Linked DNA regions of Methylicorpusculum oleiharenae. The main gene of each other region encodes a partner of the protein of the gene in region 2 in a complex. Links are inferred from orthologs where the notes say so. Each region holds a gene or a part of one and is shown on either strand. Other genes may lie near its edges.

Evidence for each region.
Region 1: the proteins of dsbD (region 2) and GO003_RS13580 are in contact, whole or in part, in a crystal structure (PDB 1JZD), measured with the Escherichia coli proteins. The link is inferred for Methylicorpusculum oleiharenae from one-to-one orthologs.

What each region holds. Positions count from the first base shown.
Region 1 is NZ_WUTY02000001.1:3,005,452-3,014,153, forward strand. What follows is about bases 5,817-8,702. They hold GO003_RS13580 (disulfide isomerase DsbC N-terminal domain-containing protein), read left to right. Parts: upstream 5,817-6,842; coding sequence 6,843-7,562; downstream 7,563-8,702. Other genes in these bases: rseP (RIP metalloprotease RseP), read left to right, coding at 5,817-6,759; mutS (DNA mismatch repair protein MutS), read right to left, coding at 7,802-8,702. Also shown: rpsB (30S ribosomal protein S2), read left to right, coding at 1-37; tsf (translation elongation factor Ts), read left to right, coding at 315-1,196; pyrH (UMP kinase), read left to right, coding at 1,259-1,975; frr (ribosome recycling factor), read left to right, coding at 1,990-2,547; GO003_RS13560 (isoprenyl transferase), read left to right, coding at 2,560-3,324; GO003_RS13565 (phosphatidate cytidylyltransferase), read left to right, coding at 3,342-4,211; ispC (1-deoxy-D-xylulose-5-phosphate reductoisomerase), read left to right, coding at 4,211-5,395; more of rseP, read left to right, coding at 5,404-5,816. UniProt on the Escherichia coli protein: Acts as a disulfide isomerase, interacting with incorrectly folded proteins to correct non-native disulfide bonds.
Region 2 is NZ_WUTY02000001.1:2,127,623-2,136,426, forward strand. Bases 1,910-4,897 are described here. They hold dsbD (protein-disulfide reductase DsbD), read right to left. Parts: upstream 4,500-4,897; coding sequence 2,319-4,499; downstream 1,910-2,318. Other genes in these bases: GO003_RS09775 (TlpA family protein disulfide reductase), read right to left, coding at 1,910-2,319; cutA (divalent-cation tolerance protein CutA), read right to left, coding at 4,544-4,870. In the rest of the region: accC (acetyl-CoA carboxylase biotin carboxylase subunit), read right to left, coding at 1-688; accB (acetyl-CoA carboxylase biotin carboxyl carrier protein), read right to left, coding at 709-1,164; aroQ (type II 3-dehydroquinate dehydratase), read right to left, coding at 1,170-1,616; more of GO003_RS09775, read right to left, coding at 1,807-1,909; GO003_RS09790 (FxsA family protein), read left to right, coding at 4,969-5,409; GO003_RS09795 (YgaP family membrane protein), read right to left, coding at 5,459-5,728; uvrD (DNA helicase II), read left to right, coding at 6,071-8,239. UniProt on the Escherichia coli protein: Required to facilitate the formation of correct disulfide bonds in some periplasmic proteins and for the assembly of the periplasmic c-type cytochromes.

The DNA.
Region 1 (8,702 bases), 880 kb from region 2 along the record:
TTTTGTAGAAGAATCAGAATCCGCTTCAGCTGAATAAAGTTTGATTTAAAGCGAATTGCACACAAAGTTCAAGAAACTTGAAAATTAATAACTTACGCATCCCAGTCAGTTTTTTCATAACTGTTCAAGGCGTTTAACGAGCTATGCAATTGTTTGCGAAACGCTGGCGATGGTCAGAAATACCAGGCTGTTGTGGAAATTATAAAAGTCATGATCTTTAATGTGTAATTCCTGATTTGACGTTTAACACAGCATCATGAACGCCTCCTCATGGGAGGCGTTTTTACAGTTAAGAAATTTGAGGAAGAGTAATAATGAGTATTAGTGCAGGCATGGTTAAAGAACTGCGGGAAAGAACCGGTTCAGGGATGATGGAATGCAAAAAAGCATTGGTTGAAGCAAATGGAGATCTGGAGCTCGCAATCGAAAACATGCGTAAAGCCGGCTTAGCCAAAGCCGATAAAAAATCCGGTCGTATAGCGGCTGAAGGACTGATCGGAGCTAAAATCGCAAGTGACGGCAAAACCGCAGCGATCGTCGATCTTAACTGCGAAACCGATTTTGTTGCCAAGGGTGAAGATTTCATCGGTTTCCTGAACAACATCGCAACTGCATTGTTGACTTCAGACGTTGAAACGCCTGAACAACTTCAGGAAATGAAGCTGGAATCCGGCAAAACAGTGGATGAAGTGCGTCGTGAGTTAATCGCCAAATTAGGTGAAAATATTACCATTAGACGCTTTGAAACTTACAAATTATCTGAGGGCGGTGCTTCATGCTATCTGCATGGAAGCAAAATTGGCGTATTGGTAGAATTGGCCAAAGCCGATGATGCCTTGGGTAAAGACATTGCCATGCACGTTGCTGCCTGCAAACCGGTTTGTGTATCGGATGACCAGGTTTCTCAGGACGAGATCAATAAAGAAAAAGACATTTTCTCGGCGCAAGCACTGGAAAGTGGCAAACCTGCCGAGATTATCGAAAAGATGATCAGTGGCCGGATTAGCAAATTTTTGGCCGAGATTACCCTGTTAGGCCAACCTTTTGTAAAAGACGACAAAACTACGGTAGGCCAGTTGCTGAAATCTAAAGGCAATAGCGTCATTCGTTTTACCCGTTTTGAAGTCGGCGAAGGTATCGAGAAAAAAGAAGAGAATTTTGCTGAAGAAGTAATGGCTCAAGTTAGAGGCGCTTAATTCAATTCAATCCCCGCGTGACTGCGGGGATTTACTTAAATGACTAATCACCCTATGTGACTATGACAAAACTTATCTGCCAAAGAATTTTATTAAAATTAAGCGGTGAAGCATTGATGAGCGAGAAGGGAGGCAGCATCGATGCAGAAATTGTCAAACGATTGGCCACCGAAATAAAGGAGCTATGTGAAGCAGGTATAGAAGTCGGTTTGGTTATTGGCGGCGGTAACATTTTACGAGGCGCCCAAAAAGCATCTGAAGGCTTGGATCGGGTTACCGGTGATCAGATGGGAATGCTGGCCACGGTGATCAATGCCTTGGCTATGCAGGATGCGCTGGAATTTTTAGGTTTACAAGTGCGCGTAATGTCGGCGCTAAAGATTAATCAGGTTTGCGAGGACTATATTCGCCGCAGAGCTGTCAGGCATTTGGAAAAAGGCCGCGTGGTTATTTTTGCTGCCGGAACCGGTAATCCCTTTTTTACGACCGACTCGGCAGCCAGTCTCAGGGCCATTGAAATCAATGCGCAACTGATGATTAAGGCGACCAAAGTAAAAGGCGTTTATTCTGCAGATCCCGAAAAAGTCAAAGATGCCCAATTCTATTCAAGACTGACATACGATGATGCATTGGATCAGCGACTGAATGTAATGGATACGACAGCCTTGGTTTTATGCCGTGACAACAATTTGCCTATGCGGGTTATGAATATATTCGAACAAGGTGCCGTGATGAGGCTGATGCAGGGCGAAGACATTGGTTCTCTAATTGAACGTTGAAAGAGGATTTTAGAATGATAAGTGATATTCAACAGGATGCAGCGAAAAGGATGGGTAAAAGCGTGGAAGCATTGCTCCATGATTTCGCAAAAATAAGAACAGGACGTGCACACCCCAGTTTATTGGATCAGGTCAGTGTTTCTTATTATGGCGTGCCCACGCCATTGTCTCAGGTCGCCAACATAGCGATAGAAGATGCACGGACATTGGCAGTGACTCCCTGGGAACGAAACATGGTGCAAGCGATTGAAAAAGCCATCATGACTTCGGATCTGGGTTTGAATCCTTCAACGAATGGGTCGGTCATTCGTTTACCTTTACCGGCTTTGACTGAAGAGCGCCGTCGCGATTTGGTGAAAGTGGTTAGGCATGAAGCTGAAAATGGACGCGTTGCCATACGCAATATTCGCCGTGATGCAAATTCTTTAATTAAAGAAGCGTTAAAAGATAAAAAGATTTCAGAAGACGACGCCAGAGCGGCAGAAGAGAAAATCCAAAAACTGACCGATCAATACATCAAAGATATTGAGAAACATCTGGAAGTTAAAGAAGCGGATTTATTGTCTATCTAAAAGGATAAATATATGTCTGCTGATGCATCGACATCCCTACCGTCAGAGTCAAATCCTCGCCATATCGCCATTATTATGGATGGTAACGGCCGCTGGGCGCAAAAACGAATGATGCCGCGCGCCATGGGGCACAAAGCCGGTGTCAAGGCGGTCAGGGCCATCGTCGATTATTGTGCCCGGCACAACATTGAGGTGCTGACCTTGTTCGCGTTCAGTAGTGAAAATTGGCGGAGGCCGGTTGAAGAGGTGTCGATGCTGATGAGTTTGTTTATTTCGACATTACAAAAAGAAATTAACAAGCTCGATAAAAATAACGTGCGTGTTCGTTTTATCGGCGATAGAGCGGCATTTTCAGAGCAATTACGGTCAAAGATCACTGAAGGTGAAATTCAAACTCAAAATAATACGGGTTTGACCTTGGTCGTCGCTGCCAATTACGGTGGACGATGGGATTTGTCTCAGGCTTTTCAGAAGATAGCGGGCAAAGTCAGTGAAGGCGAACTGTTAATCCAGAATGTTGACGAACAGTGTATCGATCAGCATTTATCCACAGCAGACCTTCCTGAACCGGATTTGTTTATCAGAACCGGTGGAGAGCAGCGGGTCAGCAATTTTCTTTTGTGGCAACTGGCTTACACCGAACTTTATTTTACGCCTACGCTTTGGCCGGACTTTAATCAGAACGCCTTGGAAGAGGCCATTAAAAGTTTTAAAACGCGTCAACGCCGATTTGGCCATACCGGTGAACAAGTGCTTAATAAAACAATTACCTTATAACAACAATTACTATAAAAATGTTAAAACAACGCATCCTGACGGCTCTCATACTTATACCCTTGGTGGTTCTTGCTGTTTACTTAATGCCGGTGCCTTACTTTGTTTTATTGGTTGGGCTGATCGTACTGCTGGCAGGCTGGGAATGGACTGCACTGGTAGGCATTAATTGCTGGACAGGCCGGATATTGTTTCAAGTCGGCCTGATTTTACCGATGCTGGGCATCTATTTCTGGACCTACATTTTGGAGTTTGCGGCCCAATTAACCAATTTTCCGGAAATAAGAACCCAATCCGGGATTATTGAGTGGTTAGTGGTGCTTCCTGTGCTGTTTTGGCTGTTGGTCATGGTTCTTATCAGAAATACGCCGGAGGCCTTTTTAAATCTTAAGGTAAAACTGTCCTATAAAGGGCTGATCGGCTGGTTTATTCTGCTCTCTGCCTGGATGTTTTTCTATCGTTTGAAAGCATTCTATGGCGCGGATATGGCCATGTACTTTTTAGTTCTGATTTGGCTGGCTGATATAGCGGCTTATTTTACCGGTAAAAAATACGGTGATAGAAAATTAGCCCCTGTAATCAGTCCGGGTAAAACGTTGGCGGGCTTTTACGGCGCATTAGTTAGTGCTGTAGTCAGCGCTATTGTGGTGAGTTTGATTTTTGAGTTTCACCTGATTGTGCTATCTGATTTCATATTGCTGTCAGTTCTGACGGTACTTATTTCTATTTATGGCGACCTGTTCATCAGTGTCGTAAAACGCCAGGGCGGATTTAAAGACAGTGGTTCATTATTGCCTGGACACGGTGGCATTCTGGACAGAATCGACAGCATTATTGCTGCGGCACCCTTTTTCTATGCCGGGATTTACCTGATGGGAGGTCAAATCTGATGAAAGGCATCTGTGTTCTCGGAGCTACTGGATCAATTGGTGTCAGCACATTGGATGTTGCGGCAAGGCATAAGGATTTATACAAAGTCATCGCACTCACTGCTAACAACAATATCGATACGTTGTACGAACAATGTCTGGTGCACACGCCCGAGTATGTTGTGGTCGTCGACGAAAACAATGCCAAATTGTTTGCAGAGCGTATTTCAACTTCAGCTATTGATGGCATCAAGGTTCTGTCAGGTGCCGATGCATTGGAAACCGTTGCAACACTGGATCAGGTTGATTCCGTAATGGCGGCCATTGTCGGGGCTGCGGGTCTTTTACCCAGTCTGGCGGCAGCCAAAGCAGGAAAAACGGTTTTACTGGCCAACAAAGAAGCCCTGGTGATGTCCGGAGACCTGTTCATGCATGCGGTGAGAGATTGCGGCGCGCACCTGCTACCCATTGATAGCGAACATAATGCTATTTTTCAATGTATGCCGGCCCATTATGTTTCAGGCCATTCCGCTAAAAGCGTCCGCCGCATTCTGTTGACGGCATCAGGCGGCCCTTTTAGAACGATGCCTCTGGACAAACTCAAGTACGTTACTCCTGAACAAGCGGTTGCTCATCCAAACTGGGATATGGGCCGGAAAATATCGGTGGATTCGGCGACCATGATGAATAAGGGGCTAGAGTTAATCGAAGCCTGCTTGTTGTTCAACATGAAGCCAGAACAAATACAAGTTGTGATCCATCCCCAAAGCGTCATTCACTCCATGGTCGATTATGTCGATGGGACTGTCCTGGCACAAATGGGTAATCCCGATATGCGGATTCCTATTGCCCATGCCATGGCCTGGCCGGAGCGATTCGATTCAGGCGCGGCGCCTCTTAATATCTTCGATGTCAAACATATGGATTTTGAAGCGCCGGATCTTGATCGCTTTCCGTGCTTGAGATTAGCCATTGAAGCTATCAATGCCGGAGGCGTCATGCCTGCAGTATTGAATGCCGCTAATGAAATTGCGGTAGAGGCATTTTTAAACGAACAGATCCGGTTTACCGATATTCCTGTCGTCATCGAGAAAACCATGCAGTCATTTGAGGTGAGCGAAGGGGATACGCTGGAAAAAGTGCTGTCTATAGACAGTCAGGCCCGGGATGTAGCCAGGCAAAATCTGTTGTCGTTGGCTAACTGAACGCGTTGATGCATACCTTATTCTATTTTATCCTTGCCATCGGTATTCTTGTTTCCTTTCATGAATTCGGCCATTTCTGGGTAGCACGTAAAGCTGGCGTCAAAGTACTGAGGTTTTCAGTCGGGTTCGGTAAAGTGTTGTGGTCTTACAGAAAGACACCCGATTCTACCGAATATGTCATTTCGGCTATCCCTCTGGGTGGTTATGTGAAAATGGTAGACGAAAGAGAGGGGGAAGTTGCAACTTCAGACTTGCCTTTTGCTTTTAACCGTCAATCCATTCTCGCCCGTTCCGCGATTGTTGCCGCAGGTCCGGTGTTTAATTTCATCCTTGCCATAGCGCTGTTTTGGTTTGTGCTGATGATGGGCGAAACCGGGTTACGTCCGATTGTTGGCCAAATAATGCCTGAAACGCTGGCGGCACAAGCCGGTTTTGTTGAGAAAGATGAGATTGTTGCCGTAAGCGGAGAAACGGTAAAAACCTGGAGTGAAGTGATGGAAATGATATTTTCATCAGCCGCCCAACCGGCCTCTGACGGACTCAGTATTGAAGTAAAAAGCGCTGACGACGAGCGCCAGACCAAGGTGTTGCAAATACCCGAGGTATTACAGAAAAATCCTGAACAGCTGTATGAAAAACTGGGATTGGTACCCTGGATGCCGCCCATTAAAGCTGTTTTCGGCAAGGTGCTTGAGGGTAAACCTGCAGAAAAAGCCGGCTTGAAGAGCGGTGATGTCTTACTGATAGCGGATGAAGTTTCAATTGAAAACTGGATGCAATGGGTTGACTATGTCAAGGAACGCCCCGATACGCCGATTGAGCTGACGCTCGAACGTGAAGGCGTTGAGCTCAAATTGACTATTACGCCTGAGAAAGTTGAAGAAAATGGCGTGGCAGTTGGTAAAATTGGCGCCGCTGCATTGATACCCGAAGATCTGATTGCCTCTTTACAGGTCACACATTCATTATCACCCTGGCCTGCAATGCAGACCGCCGTATCGAGAACTACCTTTTTTTCAAAGGTTACATTAAAGATGATGGGGCATATGTTGATCGGCAACGCATCGGTCAAAAATCTGAGCGGACCTATCAGTATTGCCCAGTTTGCCGGTATTTCTGCCGAGAGAGGTTTGGTTGAGTTTTTGTCATTTCTGGCAAAAATCAGTATCAGTTTGGCGGTACTTAATCTCTTGCCTATTCCTGTCCTGGACGGCGGGCACTTACTTTTTTTTGCTATTGAAGCCGTAAAAGGCAGTCCAGTCAGCGAAAAAGTCCAGCTTGTATTTCAACAAGCGGGCATTCTGTTACTCCTGTCCCTCATGGCCTTGGCCATGTTTTTGGACTTGGAACGCTTGTTTCAGTAAATTGCTTTGTAACAGCGCAAAAAGTTATGAACGATAACTTTTTCTAGTAGTCCATTACCGAAATTAACTTACCTGGAAGAGTCATGCAGCAACTTATCAGAACCCTAATGCTAACCGGTGCCGTATTAAGCGCTTCTATGGTGAGCGCCGATGAAAACGCGATCAAAGAGTCATTGAAAAAATCAATGCCTTCAATTAATCCCGAGTCTATCCAGCCTTCTGAAATTAAAGGTTTGTACGAAGTCGTGGTTGGCGCAAATATCTTTTACATGTCAGAAGATGGTAAATATCTGTTACAAGGGCGTTTAGTCGATGTGGCGGCAAGAACCGATTTGACGGAAGTCAAAATGTCTCAAACGCGGAAAAATGCATTGGCAAAATTGGGTGAAGATCAAATGATCGTCTTTAAACCCAAGGAAAGTAAGTACAAGGTCTTTATATTTACCGATATTGACTGCGGCTATTGTCGGAAGCTGCATTCCGAAATTGATCAATACATGGCAGAAGGCATAACCATTCAATATCTTTTCTTTCCCCGTTCAGGCAAAGATACCGATTCTTACAAAAAAGCAGTATCGGTCTGGTGTGCCAGTGACAGAAATGCGGCTTTGACCAAAGCGAAAAAAGGCGAAAACATCGAAGCTAAAGACTGCACACATCCGGTGGATGCTCACATGCAGTTAGGTGTTGAATTTGAAGCACGCGGCACGCCGATGATTGTGACTGAAAACGGCAGTGTGTATCCCGGCTATCTCCCGGCAAAACAACTGGTTGAAGTATTGCGCGAAGAAAAAGGCCAGTAGATCCAAATTATACCTTTCGCACTTCATTTTTGGCAGTGCCTAGGAGGCAACGGGTTGTTCGGCATAGGTCTACAGGGATGGTTTACGGCTTCCTTTGACGGGCACCCCGGTGCCGAATTTCGATCTACGATGGTCATATATGCATAGCATCCGGAAACAGGTTTCAAAAATGGTTTCCGGATAACTGTTAAAAAAAATACCGGTTCATCCAAGCTTGGTTAAGCCGGTTGCAATTTTCCTTAAATCATCCCCTTAAGCCGGTAAAGCAATTCCAATGCTTGACGTGGACTCAGTTGATCAGGATCCAGTTCTGACAGTAAAGAAACGGCCGGGTGATATTCCTTGCCGGTAAATAAGTCGAGTTGCTGGTTGCCTGCTCCGGCTTGTTGTTCCAGATAAGCGGTATTTTCCAGATGATGTAATTTTTGTTTGGCTTTATCGATGACAACAGCCGGGACACCAGCTAGCGAAGCGACCTGTAATCCGTAGCTTTGACTTGCGGGGCCCTCTTTAACCGCATGCAGAAAAATAATCTTATCGCCATGCTCCATTGCTTCAAGGTGTACGTTGTGAATGGTTTTTTGTTCTTCTGCCAAAGCCGTCAGTTCAAAATAATGCGTGGCAAACAGCGTAAACGCTTTAGTGATTTTGGCTAAATAGTCGGCGCAGGCCCAGGCTAACGATAGGCCGTCAAACGTGCTGGTGCCCCGGCCAATCTCATCCATCAGGATCAGGCTTTTATCAGTGGCGTTATGCAAAATATTGGCGGTTTCCGACATCTCCACCATAAAAGTCGAGCGACCGCTGGCCAGATCATCCGATGCGCCGATACGGGTAAATACTTTATCGATGGGGCCGCAGCTAAAGGATTTGGCCGGGACAAAACAGCCGATATGCGCCATCAAAACGATCAATGCGGTTTGCCTCATATAAGTCGATTTACCGCCCATATTGGGGCCGGTAATGACCAGCATTTTGCGTTGACTGCCCAGGTTAAGGTCATTGGCGACAAATGGAACGGCGGAGACTTGTTCGACTACCAAATGGCGGCCGCTGTCTATCTGTATGCCTGTTTTTTGCGTCAGTAAAGGCTTGATGAGATTCAACGTATCGGCGCGTTCAGCAAAATTGACCAGTACA
Region 2 (8,804 bases):
AATCCCGTTCACCCAGATGAATCGCATTGCCGTGAGAATCAGCCATTACCTGAAACTCAATGTGTCGGGGATCTTCCAGAAATTTTTCCATGTAAACCGTGCCATTACCGAAAGCGACCTCGGCCTCGGCTTTGGTCATCGTGATGGCATTAATTAATGCCGCTTCGGTATGTACTGTTCGCATGCCTCGGCCACCACCGCCGCCTGCAGCCTTGATTATGACCGGGTAACCGATCTCCTGAGCCATCTTGAGGTTTTTCTTGTTGTTATCGCCCAGCGGGTCGCCGTTGCCGGGAACACAGGGGATGCCTGCAGCTTTCATAGCTTTCTTGGCTGAAATTTTATCACCCATCAAGCGGATGGTTTCAGGGTTTGGACCAATGAAAACAAAGCCACTCTGCCTGACTTTTTCCGAAAAATCGGCATTTTCGGATAAAAACCCATAGCCGGGATGGATAGCTTCCGCATCAGTGACTTCAGCCGCACTGATGATAGCCGGAATGTTGAGATAGCTTTCGCTGGATGATGCCGGGCCGATGCAGACTGATTCATCGGCGAGACGGACATGTTTCAAATCACGATCTGCAGAAGAGTGGACCGCGACCACTTTAATGCCCATTTCGCGACAGGCGCGCAAAATACGCAGAGCAATTTCGCCTCTATTGGCAATGACAATTTTATCGAACATGATCAGGCACCTAAGTGTTGTTATTCAATAACGAATAAAGGTTGGTCATATTCGACAGGTTGTCCATTCTCGACCAAAATTTGAGTGATAGTCCCACTCTTGTCGGCCTCAATTTGATTAAGAATTTTCATTGCTTCAATAATACATAAAGTATCGCCCGCTTTAACGGTATGGCCTACTTCGACGAAAGCCTTGGAGCCGGGTGACGCGGAGCGGTAAAAAGAACCGACCATAGGCGATTTTACAATGTGACCGCTTATTTTGTTTTCAACGGGTGCCGCAGCAGGAGCGGGCGCAGACGTTGCGGCAGGGGCCAGATTGATTGCTGTGGGTGCTTGCGGGGCAGGTGCATAGGCAACCGGCGCGCTGGAATAACGGCTGATTCTTACGGACTCTTCACCTTCGCTTATTTCTATTTCTGCAATGTCTGATTCTTCGATAATCTCGATCAGCTTTTTTATTTTTCTTATATCCATTGTCTTTAATGTCTCTTGGCTAGTATCTCATGAGCGGCTTTCAGAGCCAGTTCGTACCCGATTGCTCCTAGTCCGCAGATAACGCCTTCGGCTATATCTGAAAAATAGGAGTGTATTCTAAACGGTTCACGGGCATGCACGTTAGATAGATGAACTTCTATAAACGGAATTTTTGTAGCAAGTAAAGCATCGCGTAAAGCAACGCTGGTATGAGTAAAAGCGGCAGGATTAATGATGATAAAGTCAATCTTATCGGCAAAGGCCTGATGGATAAGCTCCACCATCTGGTGTTCAGCATTATGCTGATAGAAGTACAGGGAATGCCCCATTTCCGCCGCTTGCAACTCTAAGGTATTTTGAATGTCTTTCAGGGTCTGATGGCCATAAAGTGATGGTTCTCGGACGCCCAGTAAATTTAGATTAGGTCCATTGAGGACGAAAATTTTAGACATTAAGGTAAGGTTTGAAAATTATTATAATTATCAGCCAATTTTCCCTAATTTACGTGAATTTGTCTATAACTATGTCTTTCGTCAAAGAAAATTCGTTAAATCGCGGCTATGTCAGCGGCTGTGAAAATGACTTTCCCTTGCAACGCATCATGTGTTTCCGGCTCAGGCGCTATTGAAATTAAAGACGGATTTAAAGCAGAGGCTTGATCAGTTTGATGAGATCTTCTTTTGAAAAAGGACCGGCCTGCCTGTGAATGAGCTGGCCATCCCGGTTAAAGACCAGGCTGAAGGGGAGAATGCCGGCAATATTGCCCATTTGCTGGGCCAGTGCCATGGCCTGATCGCCGCCGATAAGCATAGGATAATTGGTTTCCAGGGTATTGAGATACGCCGCAACGGTTTCTTTTTCTTCAAGTGCAATGCCGACAAATTGCAGTCCTTGTTCACCGTATTCTTTTTGTAACTCGACAAACTCCGGGATTTCCTTTCGGCAAGGCGGACACCAGGTTGCCCAAAAGTTCACCACGATTATCTTGCCGTGCCATTCGGTCAAGCTGTGTGTCCTGCCCGCTAAATCCGGAAAACTGAAGTCAGGTAAGGCCGGTGTGTCAACTCTGCTTTGGTTATCAGTGAGTTGATTGACATAAATTCCGGCCGCTAACGCGCAGAAAGCGATAGCCAGGATGATCAGGGATTGTTTCATCAGTTAACCTGCTGCAAGGATTTTATAAAGGTTTCAGCATCCTGATAACCGATAATGCGACGATTGATTTTTTCTTGATGGCCGGGGCCAAAAAATAAAATAGCGGGCGGTCCGATAAGATTGAATTTCTTCAGTAAAGCTTGGTCCGCTTCGGAGTTTTGAGTCACATCTGCTTGTAAAAGTACGAATCGTGATAATTGCGCCCTGACTGCAGTATCGGTGAAGGTGTAGTTTTCCATCTCTTTACAGGAAATGCACCAGTCAGCATAAAAATCCAGCATAACCATTTGGTTGTTGGCGTTTGCCAGATCGATTTGGCGTTCTAATTCCTGAAGGGAGCCGATGCGTTGAAACAGGTTTTTTTGAGCCGCAGGAGTCGCCGCATTGGCTTGAGCGATGTTTAAGTTTTCCAGTGGCTTGAGCGGATTATGATTGCCTGCGCTTAAGCCAATCAATAATAAAACCCCGTAAATGAGCATGACGACGCCGGTTCCTTTCCACAGTTTGTGCCAGCCGCCTGCATTTTCAGGCAAAGGATCAATGGCATTGAGGTAAATCGCAGGGATTATCAGCAGAATAGCCCAGAAAAACATCGCAACTGAAGGTGCGATGATCCGTTCAAGCATCCATAACGCCATAGCCAGCATGATGACCCCGAACACCGCTTTCGTTGAATTAAGCCAGCGGCCCGCTTTGGGAAGCAGTTTTCCTGCCGAAGCACCGACCAGTAGCAAAGGGATGCCCATGCCGAAGCCCATTGCGAATAACGCCGATCCGCCCAGGACCGCATCGCCGGTCTGACCGATATAAATCAAAGCACCGGCCAGTGGAGCCGCAACGCACGGCCCAACGATCAGCGATGATAGCGAACCCATGATGGCCGCACCCCAAAGTGAGCCATCGCGATGTTGATTGCTGGAGTCATGGATTTTGGCTTGCAGTGATTTGGGGAGTTCCAGCTGGTAAAAACCGAACATCGACAAGGCGAGCAAGATAAAGATGGCGCTGAATGTGCCGACGATCCAGGGTTGCTGAAACGTGGCTTGCAGATTACTGCCGAATAAAGCCGCCAAAACGCCAAAGAGCGTATAAGTCGCTGCTGAAGCGACAACGTAGCTTAAAGAAAGCATGAAAGCTCTTCTCGTCGAAAGCGGATGGCCTTGGCCGACGATAATGCCGGAAAGAATAGGTATCATCGGAAAAATGCACGGTGTGAAAGCCAGCAGCAGTCCAAAACCCAAAAAACTCGCCAGGGTCAGCCAGAAACTGTCATGTTGCATGGATGACACAATACTGTCCTGTTCAGACAAGGTGGTATTGCCCGGTTTTGCCGCCTCTGCCGGAGCAGATATTACCGGCAGCACAGGCAAGTTCAGTTCAACGATTTTCTCCATGGGCGGGTAACAGACGCCCCGGTCGGCGCACCCCTGGAATTTAGCCTTTAATTTAATAGCTTGAGCGGCGGCGGTCGTTCTGATGAGCGGAATACTGAGCTTCAATTCTCCGTATAGGGTTTCCACCTCGCCAAAAGCCTCGTCAAATTGCTGTTTGCCATGCGGTAACTCAAAAGCGCCCAGCTTTACATCCTCTGCACCTATGATTTCCAGCTGAAATTTTTCTCGGTACAAATAATAACCGTCAGCAATTTGCCAGGTCAGCTCCAGCCGGTCAGGGGCTGCAACTGTTGCGAAAAATGGAAATGCCTCATCCGGTGGCAGTAGTTCATCCTGGAAAAAGCGTTGCTTGATGGTCCCCAAGCTATTGATCAGGGCGTTTGCCGATGGCGGGATGCCGGTCGATTGCATGGCACCGGGAATGGCGATAGTCAGCGTTGTTTTTTGCGGAGGATAACAGATCCCGGCATCCGCACACCCCTGATGTTGAACCAGAAGTTGTAAAGAGGTGGACGTTGTATCAATCTGACTGATAGGTACGGCGATATCAATGGCTTGCCGGTGCGTGATGACCTCGCCGAAAAATTCGTCGTTATAAGTGTGACCTTCAGGAAAAGCCGGTTCGCCCAGCTTGATTGAAGGCGTCAATGATTCCATCCGGATTTTATTTTGATAAAGATAATAGCCTTCAGCAATTTCAAAACTGACAATCAGCTTATCCCGCGCAGCCGCCTTGACTGATAATTTGAATGCCTGTTCAACGGGCAAAAGATCACTTTCTGCCAAGGCTGATGCCTTAAAAGCAATCAAACATAAAAGCAAAAAAGAAATTATTCTGAAGTTAAACATTGATCGATCCATTGCAGGTAGTCAGGTGCACCATTGTCGACAGTGACCGCGATGATTTCGGGAAGTTCATAGGGGTGATGGCACTTTATCAGCTTAGCGATGCGGGAGTAAAAGTCAGCGCGCGTTTTGATCAGTAATAAATGTTCATTGGCTGTTTCTATTTTATCTTGCCACCGGTACACCGAAGTCAGGCCGGGTAATAGGTTGACGCAGGCGGCCAGGTTTTGATTTATCAACAGATGGGCCAGTTTTGTTGCGGTTTGTTGATCAGGACAGGTACAAAAAATAATCTGGTAATTTTGGGACATGGCAAACCCTGAAGAGGGGGTTGGTAGAATATTGTTCTGGAAATTAAATCGGGTTCTCCTTATATTGTACCCCGTGACTTTATCAAAAGGTGTTTTTAATGAGAGCTTTCCAAGGCGTTTTTTTGCTGATTCTGCTCATTCCGATTATTGAAATTTATCTGTTAATTTCCGTAGGCGGCCTGTTGGGTGTTTTTCCTACTGTACTTCTGGTGGTATTGACGGCCGTGTTGGGTGCGGTCTTATTAAGACGGCAAGGTTTTGAGACCTGGCAGCGCTTTCAGGCATCTATGGCGCAAGGCATTGTTCCCGCTTATGAGCTGGTCGAAGGGCCTTTACTGCTGATTGCCGGAGCATTGCTGTTAACCCCCGGATTTTTTACCGATGCAGTGGGATTTATTTGTTTGGTGCCACAACTGCGCAGAAAAATCGCCCGTTACATCATTGAAAATCACTTGATTGACGGCAGCGTTTTCTCAGGGACGGCGGGTTCAAAAAAGGATACCCAGGTGCTGGAAGGTGAATACAACAAGGAAGAATGATTGGATTTAAGGCGAGGAAGGAACTACATCCCTGTAGTGTGAAGGCTGATCAGTCTTTATGACTTTCTGATTCTTCAATTGAGCTTTCAGGTGCCGCTGGGGAATCCGGAGTCAGAGTGCTTTTGTTAAGCCCTGAATAAACGGGACACCATCCTGAATAAGCTGTGGCTATCAATATCATGCCCACTATTATTAACAGTATCTTCGCGGTAAAGAGTGAGGCTAAAACCAGAGCCGCGCCGCCAAACATGCGATATTTCTTTTCCGGAACGCCGATGTTGTGTTCAAATTTAACCATTCGCTTGACATCAAAATTCATTATGATCACCCCTCATTAGTTTTTTTATTAAAATTATTGGCAACTGTTATTCCTGAAAGACCATTGCTTCTCCGACGCAGAAGACGGTTAGCGCCTATCATGAACAGTTACAGTTTTGAGCCTTTTACAAACATCATTAACAATGGTTAATAGGTTCAATAGTGCCCGAATCAAACCAGGCACACCCAATATTGATGACTATAAATCATCGATCTGATTTCCAACAACAAACCATTAATGCCGTTGGTAACCGAGTGTAATTTCACGCGAAAAATTTACCCGGCATTTCTTCAATTGGCCCTCAAATATACACAGCTAAAAAAAATGTGCAAGCGATAACAGATGGACATTACAAATATCATTGATCCTTTAAACGATGCCCAGAGACAAGCTGTTTCTGCCCCCCTTAAGCCTATTTTGGTGCTCGCAGGAGCGGGCAGCGGCAAGACCCGGGTTTTAGTGCATCGCATTGCCTGGCTGATTCAGGTGGAAGGTGTGTCGCCGCACAGCATTTTGGCGGTCACATTTACAAACAAGGCGGCAGCGGAAATGCGCACGCGTGTTGAGAGCCTGCTAGGTATTTCGGCGCGCGCCATGTGGATTGGTACTTTTCACGGCTTGGCGCACCGGCTATTGAGACGCCATGCGCAACAGGCCGGATTGCCGGAATCATTTCAGGTCATGGATTCGGATGATCAGCTCAGAGTCATTAAACGGATTTTAAAGAGCTTGAATCTGGATGATGCGCGCTGGCCGCCCAAACAAGCCCAATGGTATATCAATGCTCAAAAGGACGAGGGTGTTCGTGCCCGGCATATGGCCGATACCGGCGATTTTTATCTTCGCCAAATGTTGGCGGTTTACCGGATGTATGAAGAAATTTGTCAACAATCGGGATTGGTAGACTTTGCCGAGTTATTGCTGCGAGCTCATGAGTTGCTGAGGGATGTTCCTGATGTCTTGGCGTTTTATCAATCACGGTTTTTACAGGTGCTGGTCGACGAGTTTCAGGATACCAACACCATTCAATACGCTTGGTTGCGACTTTTAACCGGGGGTAAGGATAATCTGTTTGTTGTAGGCGATGATGATCAGTCCATCTATGGCTGGCGCGGTGCCAAGATAGAGAATATCTATCAATTTCAACAGCACTATCCGGGGCATAAGGTCATTAAACTGGAGCAGAATTACCGCTCCACCGGACACATATTAAAAGCCGCTAACCATGTGATTGCCCGCAACGAAGGACGGATGGGGAAAGAATTGTGGACCGACTCCGGTCTGGGCGATCTGATTTCACTGTATTCGGCATTCAACGAACAGGACGAAGCCTATTTTGTCGTGGAAAGGATCCGAAAATGGGTGAGCGAAGGCGGAGCGCGCAGTGATATCGCGATTTTATATCGCTCCAATGCGCAATCCCGTCAGTTCGAAGAACGGTTGATGAACACCGGGACGCCTTACCGCGTTTATGGGGGCTTACGCTTTTTCGAACGAGCCGAGGTTAAAAATGCGTTGGCTTATTTGCGGCTGATTGCCAATGCTGAAGATGATGCTTCATTTGAGCGTGTAGTCAATACACCGACGCGGGGCATAGGCGCAAAATCGCTGGATGATTTGCGTCTGTTTGCCCGAGATCAACCCTTGTCGTTATGGCAGGCAACCGAAGCATTAATTGCTCAGCAACGGTTGACACCCAGGGCGTCCGGGGCTTTGGCGGGCTTTCTGAAGCTGATCGGCAAAATGGCGGCAGAGACCGCATCCTTACCGCTTTTTGAAAAAGTCAAATGGGTTGTCGAGCATTCCGGTTTGCTTGAATTCTATCAAAAAGAAAAAGGTGATAAGGGTGAGGCTCGCGTAGAAAATCTGGAAGAGCTGGTCAATGCGGCGAAAGCCTATGTTTTTGATCAGGATAACGAAGAACAAATGGGCGAGCTCGATTTATTTTTGGCTCATGCTGCCTTGGAATCCGGTGATATGCAGAGCGGCGATTTCGAAGACTGTGTTCAGCTGATGACGCTTCACTCTGCCAAAGGACTGGAATTCAATTTGGTTTTTGTCGTGGGGATGGAAGAGGGTTTGTTTCCGTCTCAGCAATCAGTCGAAGATGCCGGACGTTTGGAAGAAGAAAGACGCTTATGCTATGTAGGCATGACCCGGGCCAAGAAACAATTGATTTTGACTTATGCGGAATCACGGCGTATCTACGGACGTGAAACCAATCCCAGGCCGTCGCGGTTTTTAAAAGAGATTCCTGCCGATACACTGCAGGAAGTGAGGCTAAGAGCTCAGATAAGCCGTCCGGTTACAGCCGTTTCGACCCTGTCTGATGCGAATAAAGCGTCCGCTTCATTTAGGTTGGGCCAGCGGGTTAGTCATGAAAAATTTGGGGAAGGTGTGGTGTTGCAAATTGATGGCAGTGGCGATCAGGAACGGGCGCAGATCAATTTCAGCGATGCCGGAATGAAATGGCTGATGCTGGCTTACGCCAATCTTCAGCGGTTGCATTAATTAGGGTCTTACAATAAGGGCAAACGCATTAAAGCACTGTAGAAAATCAGATAGTTAAAATATCCCTTTTTCCGGATCAACTATAAGATTTGGTTTATTTGAAACTTAAAAAAGGCTTCGTGTCGCTATCGCGACGCTTAAGTGGAGTCGGTTCGCGGACCGACAACCGCGATACTGCTACGAAACCCATCCTTGGGTTTCGCCCTTCGGGCAAGCTAAAGCTGTTCAAAATCGATCCCGCCGATTTTGTCTTTGCTTGTCCAAAGAAAAGTATCCAAAAGAAAAGACACCCGGAGGCCGCTGCATCCTGCGCGCTGACGATTTTACCGAGGGTTTTCGGATGGGCTATCCCTAGCCCTCCGAAAACGAGCGGCAGCCCTGCCGCTCCCCTAGCGGGCTATTCTCGGCAAAATCGCCAGTGCTCGGCGCGGCCTAACGGGACCCAGGGAAGATCACCATAAGTTAAACCAAATTGACTATGCGTTTTAAGCAACCGAATAACATATTGATATATTAATTACTTTAATGCGTTTACCCTGGTCTTACAGTAGCCTGGCCGATGGAG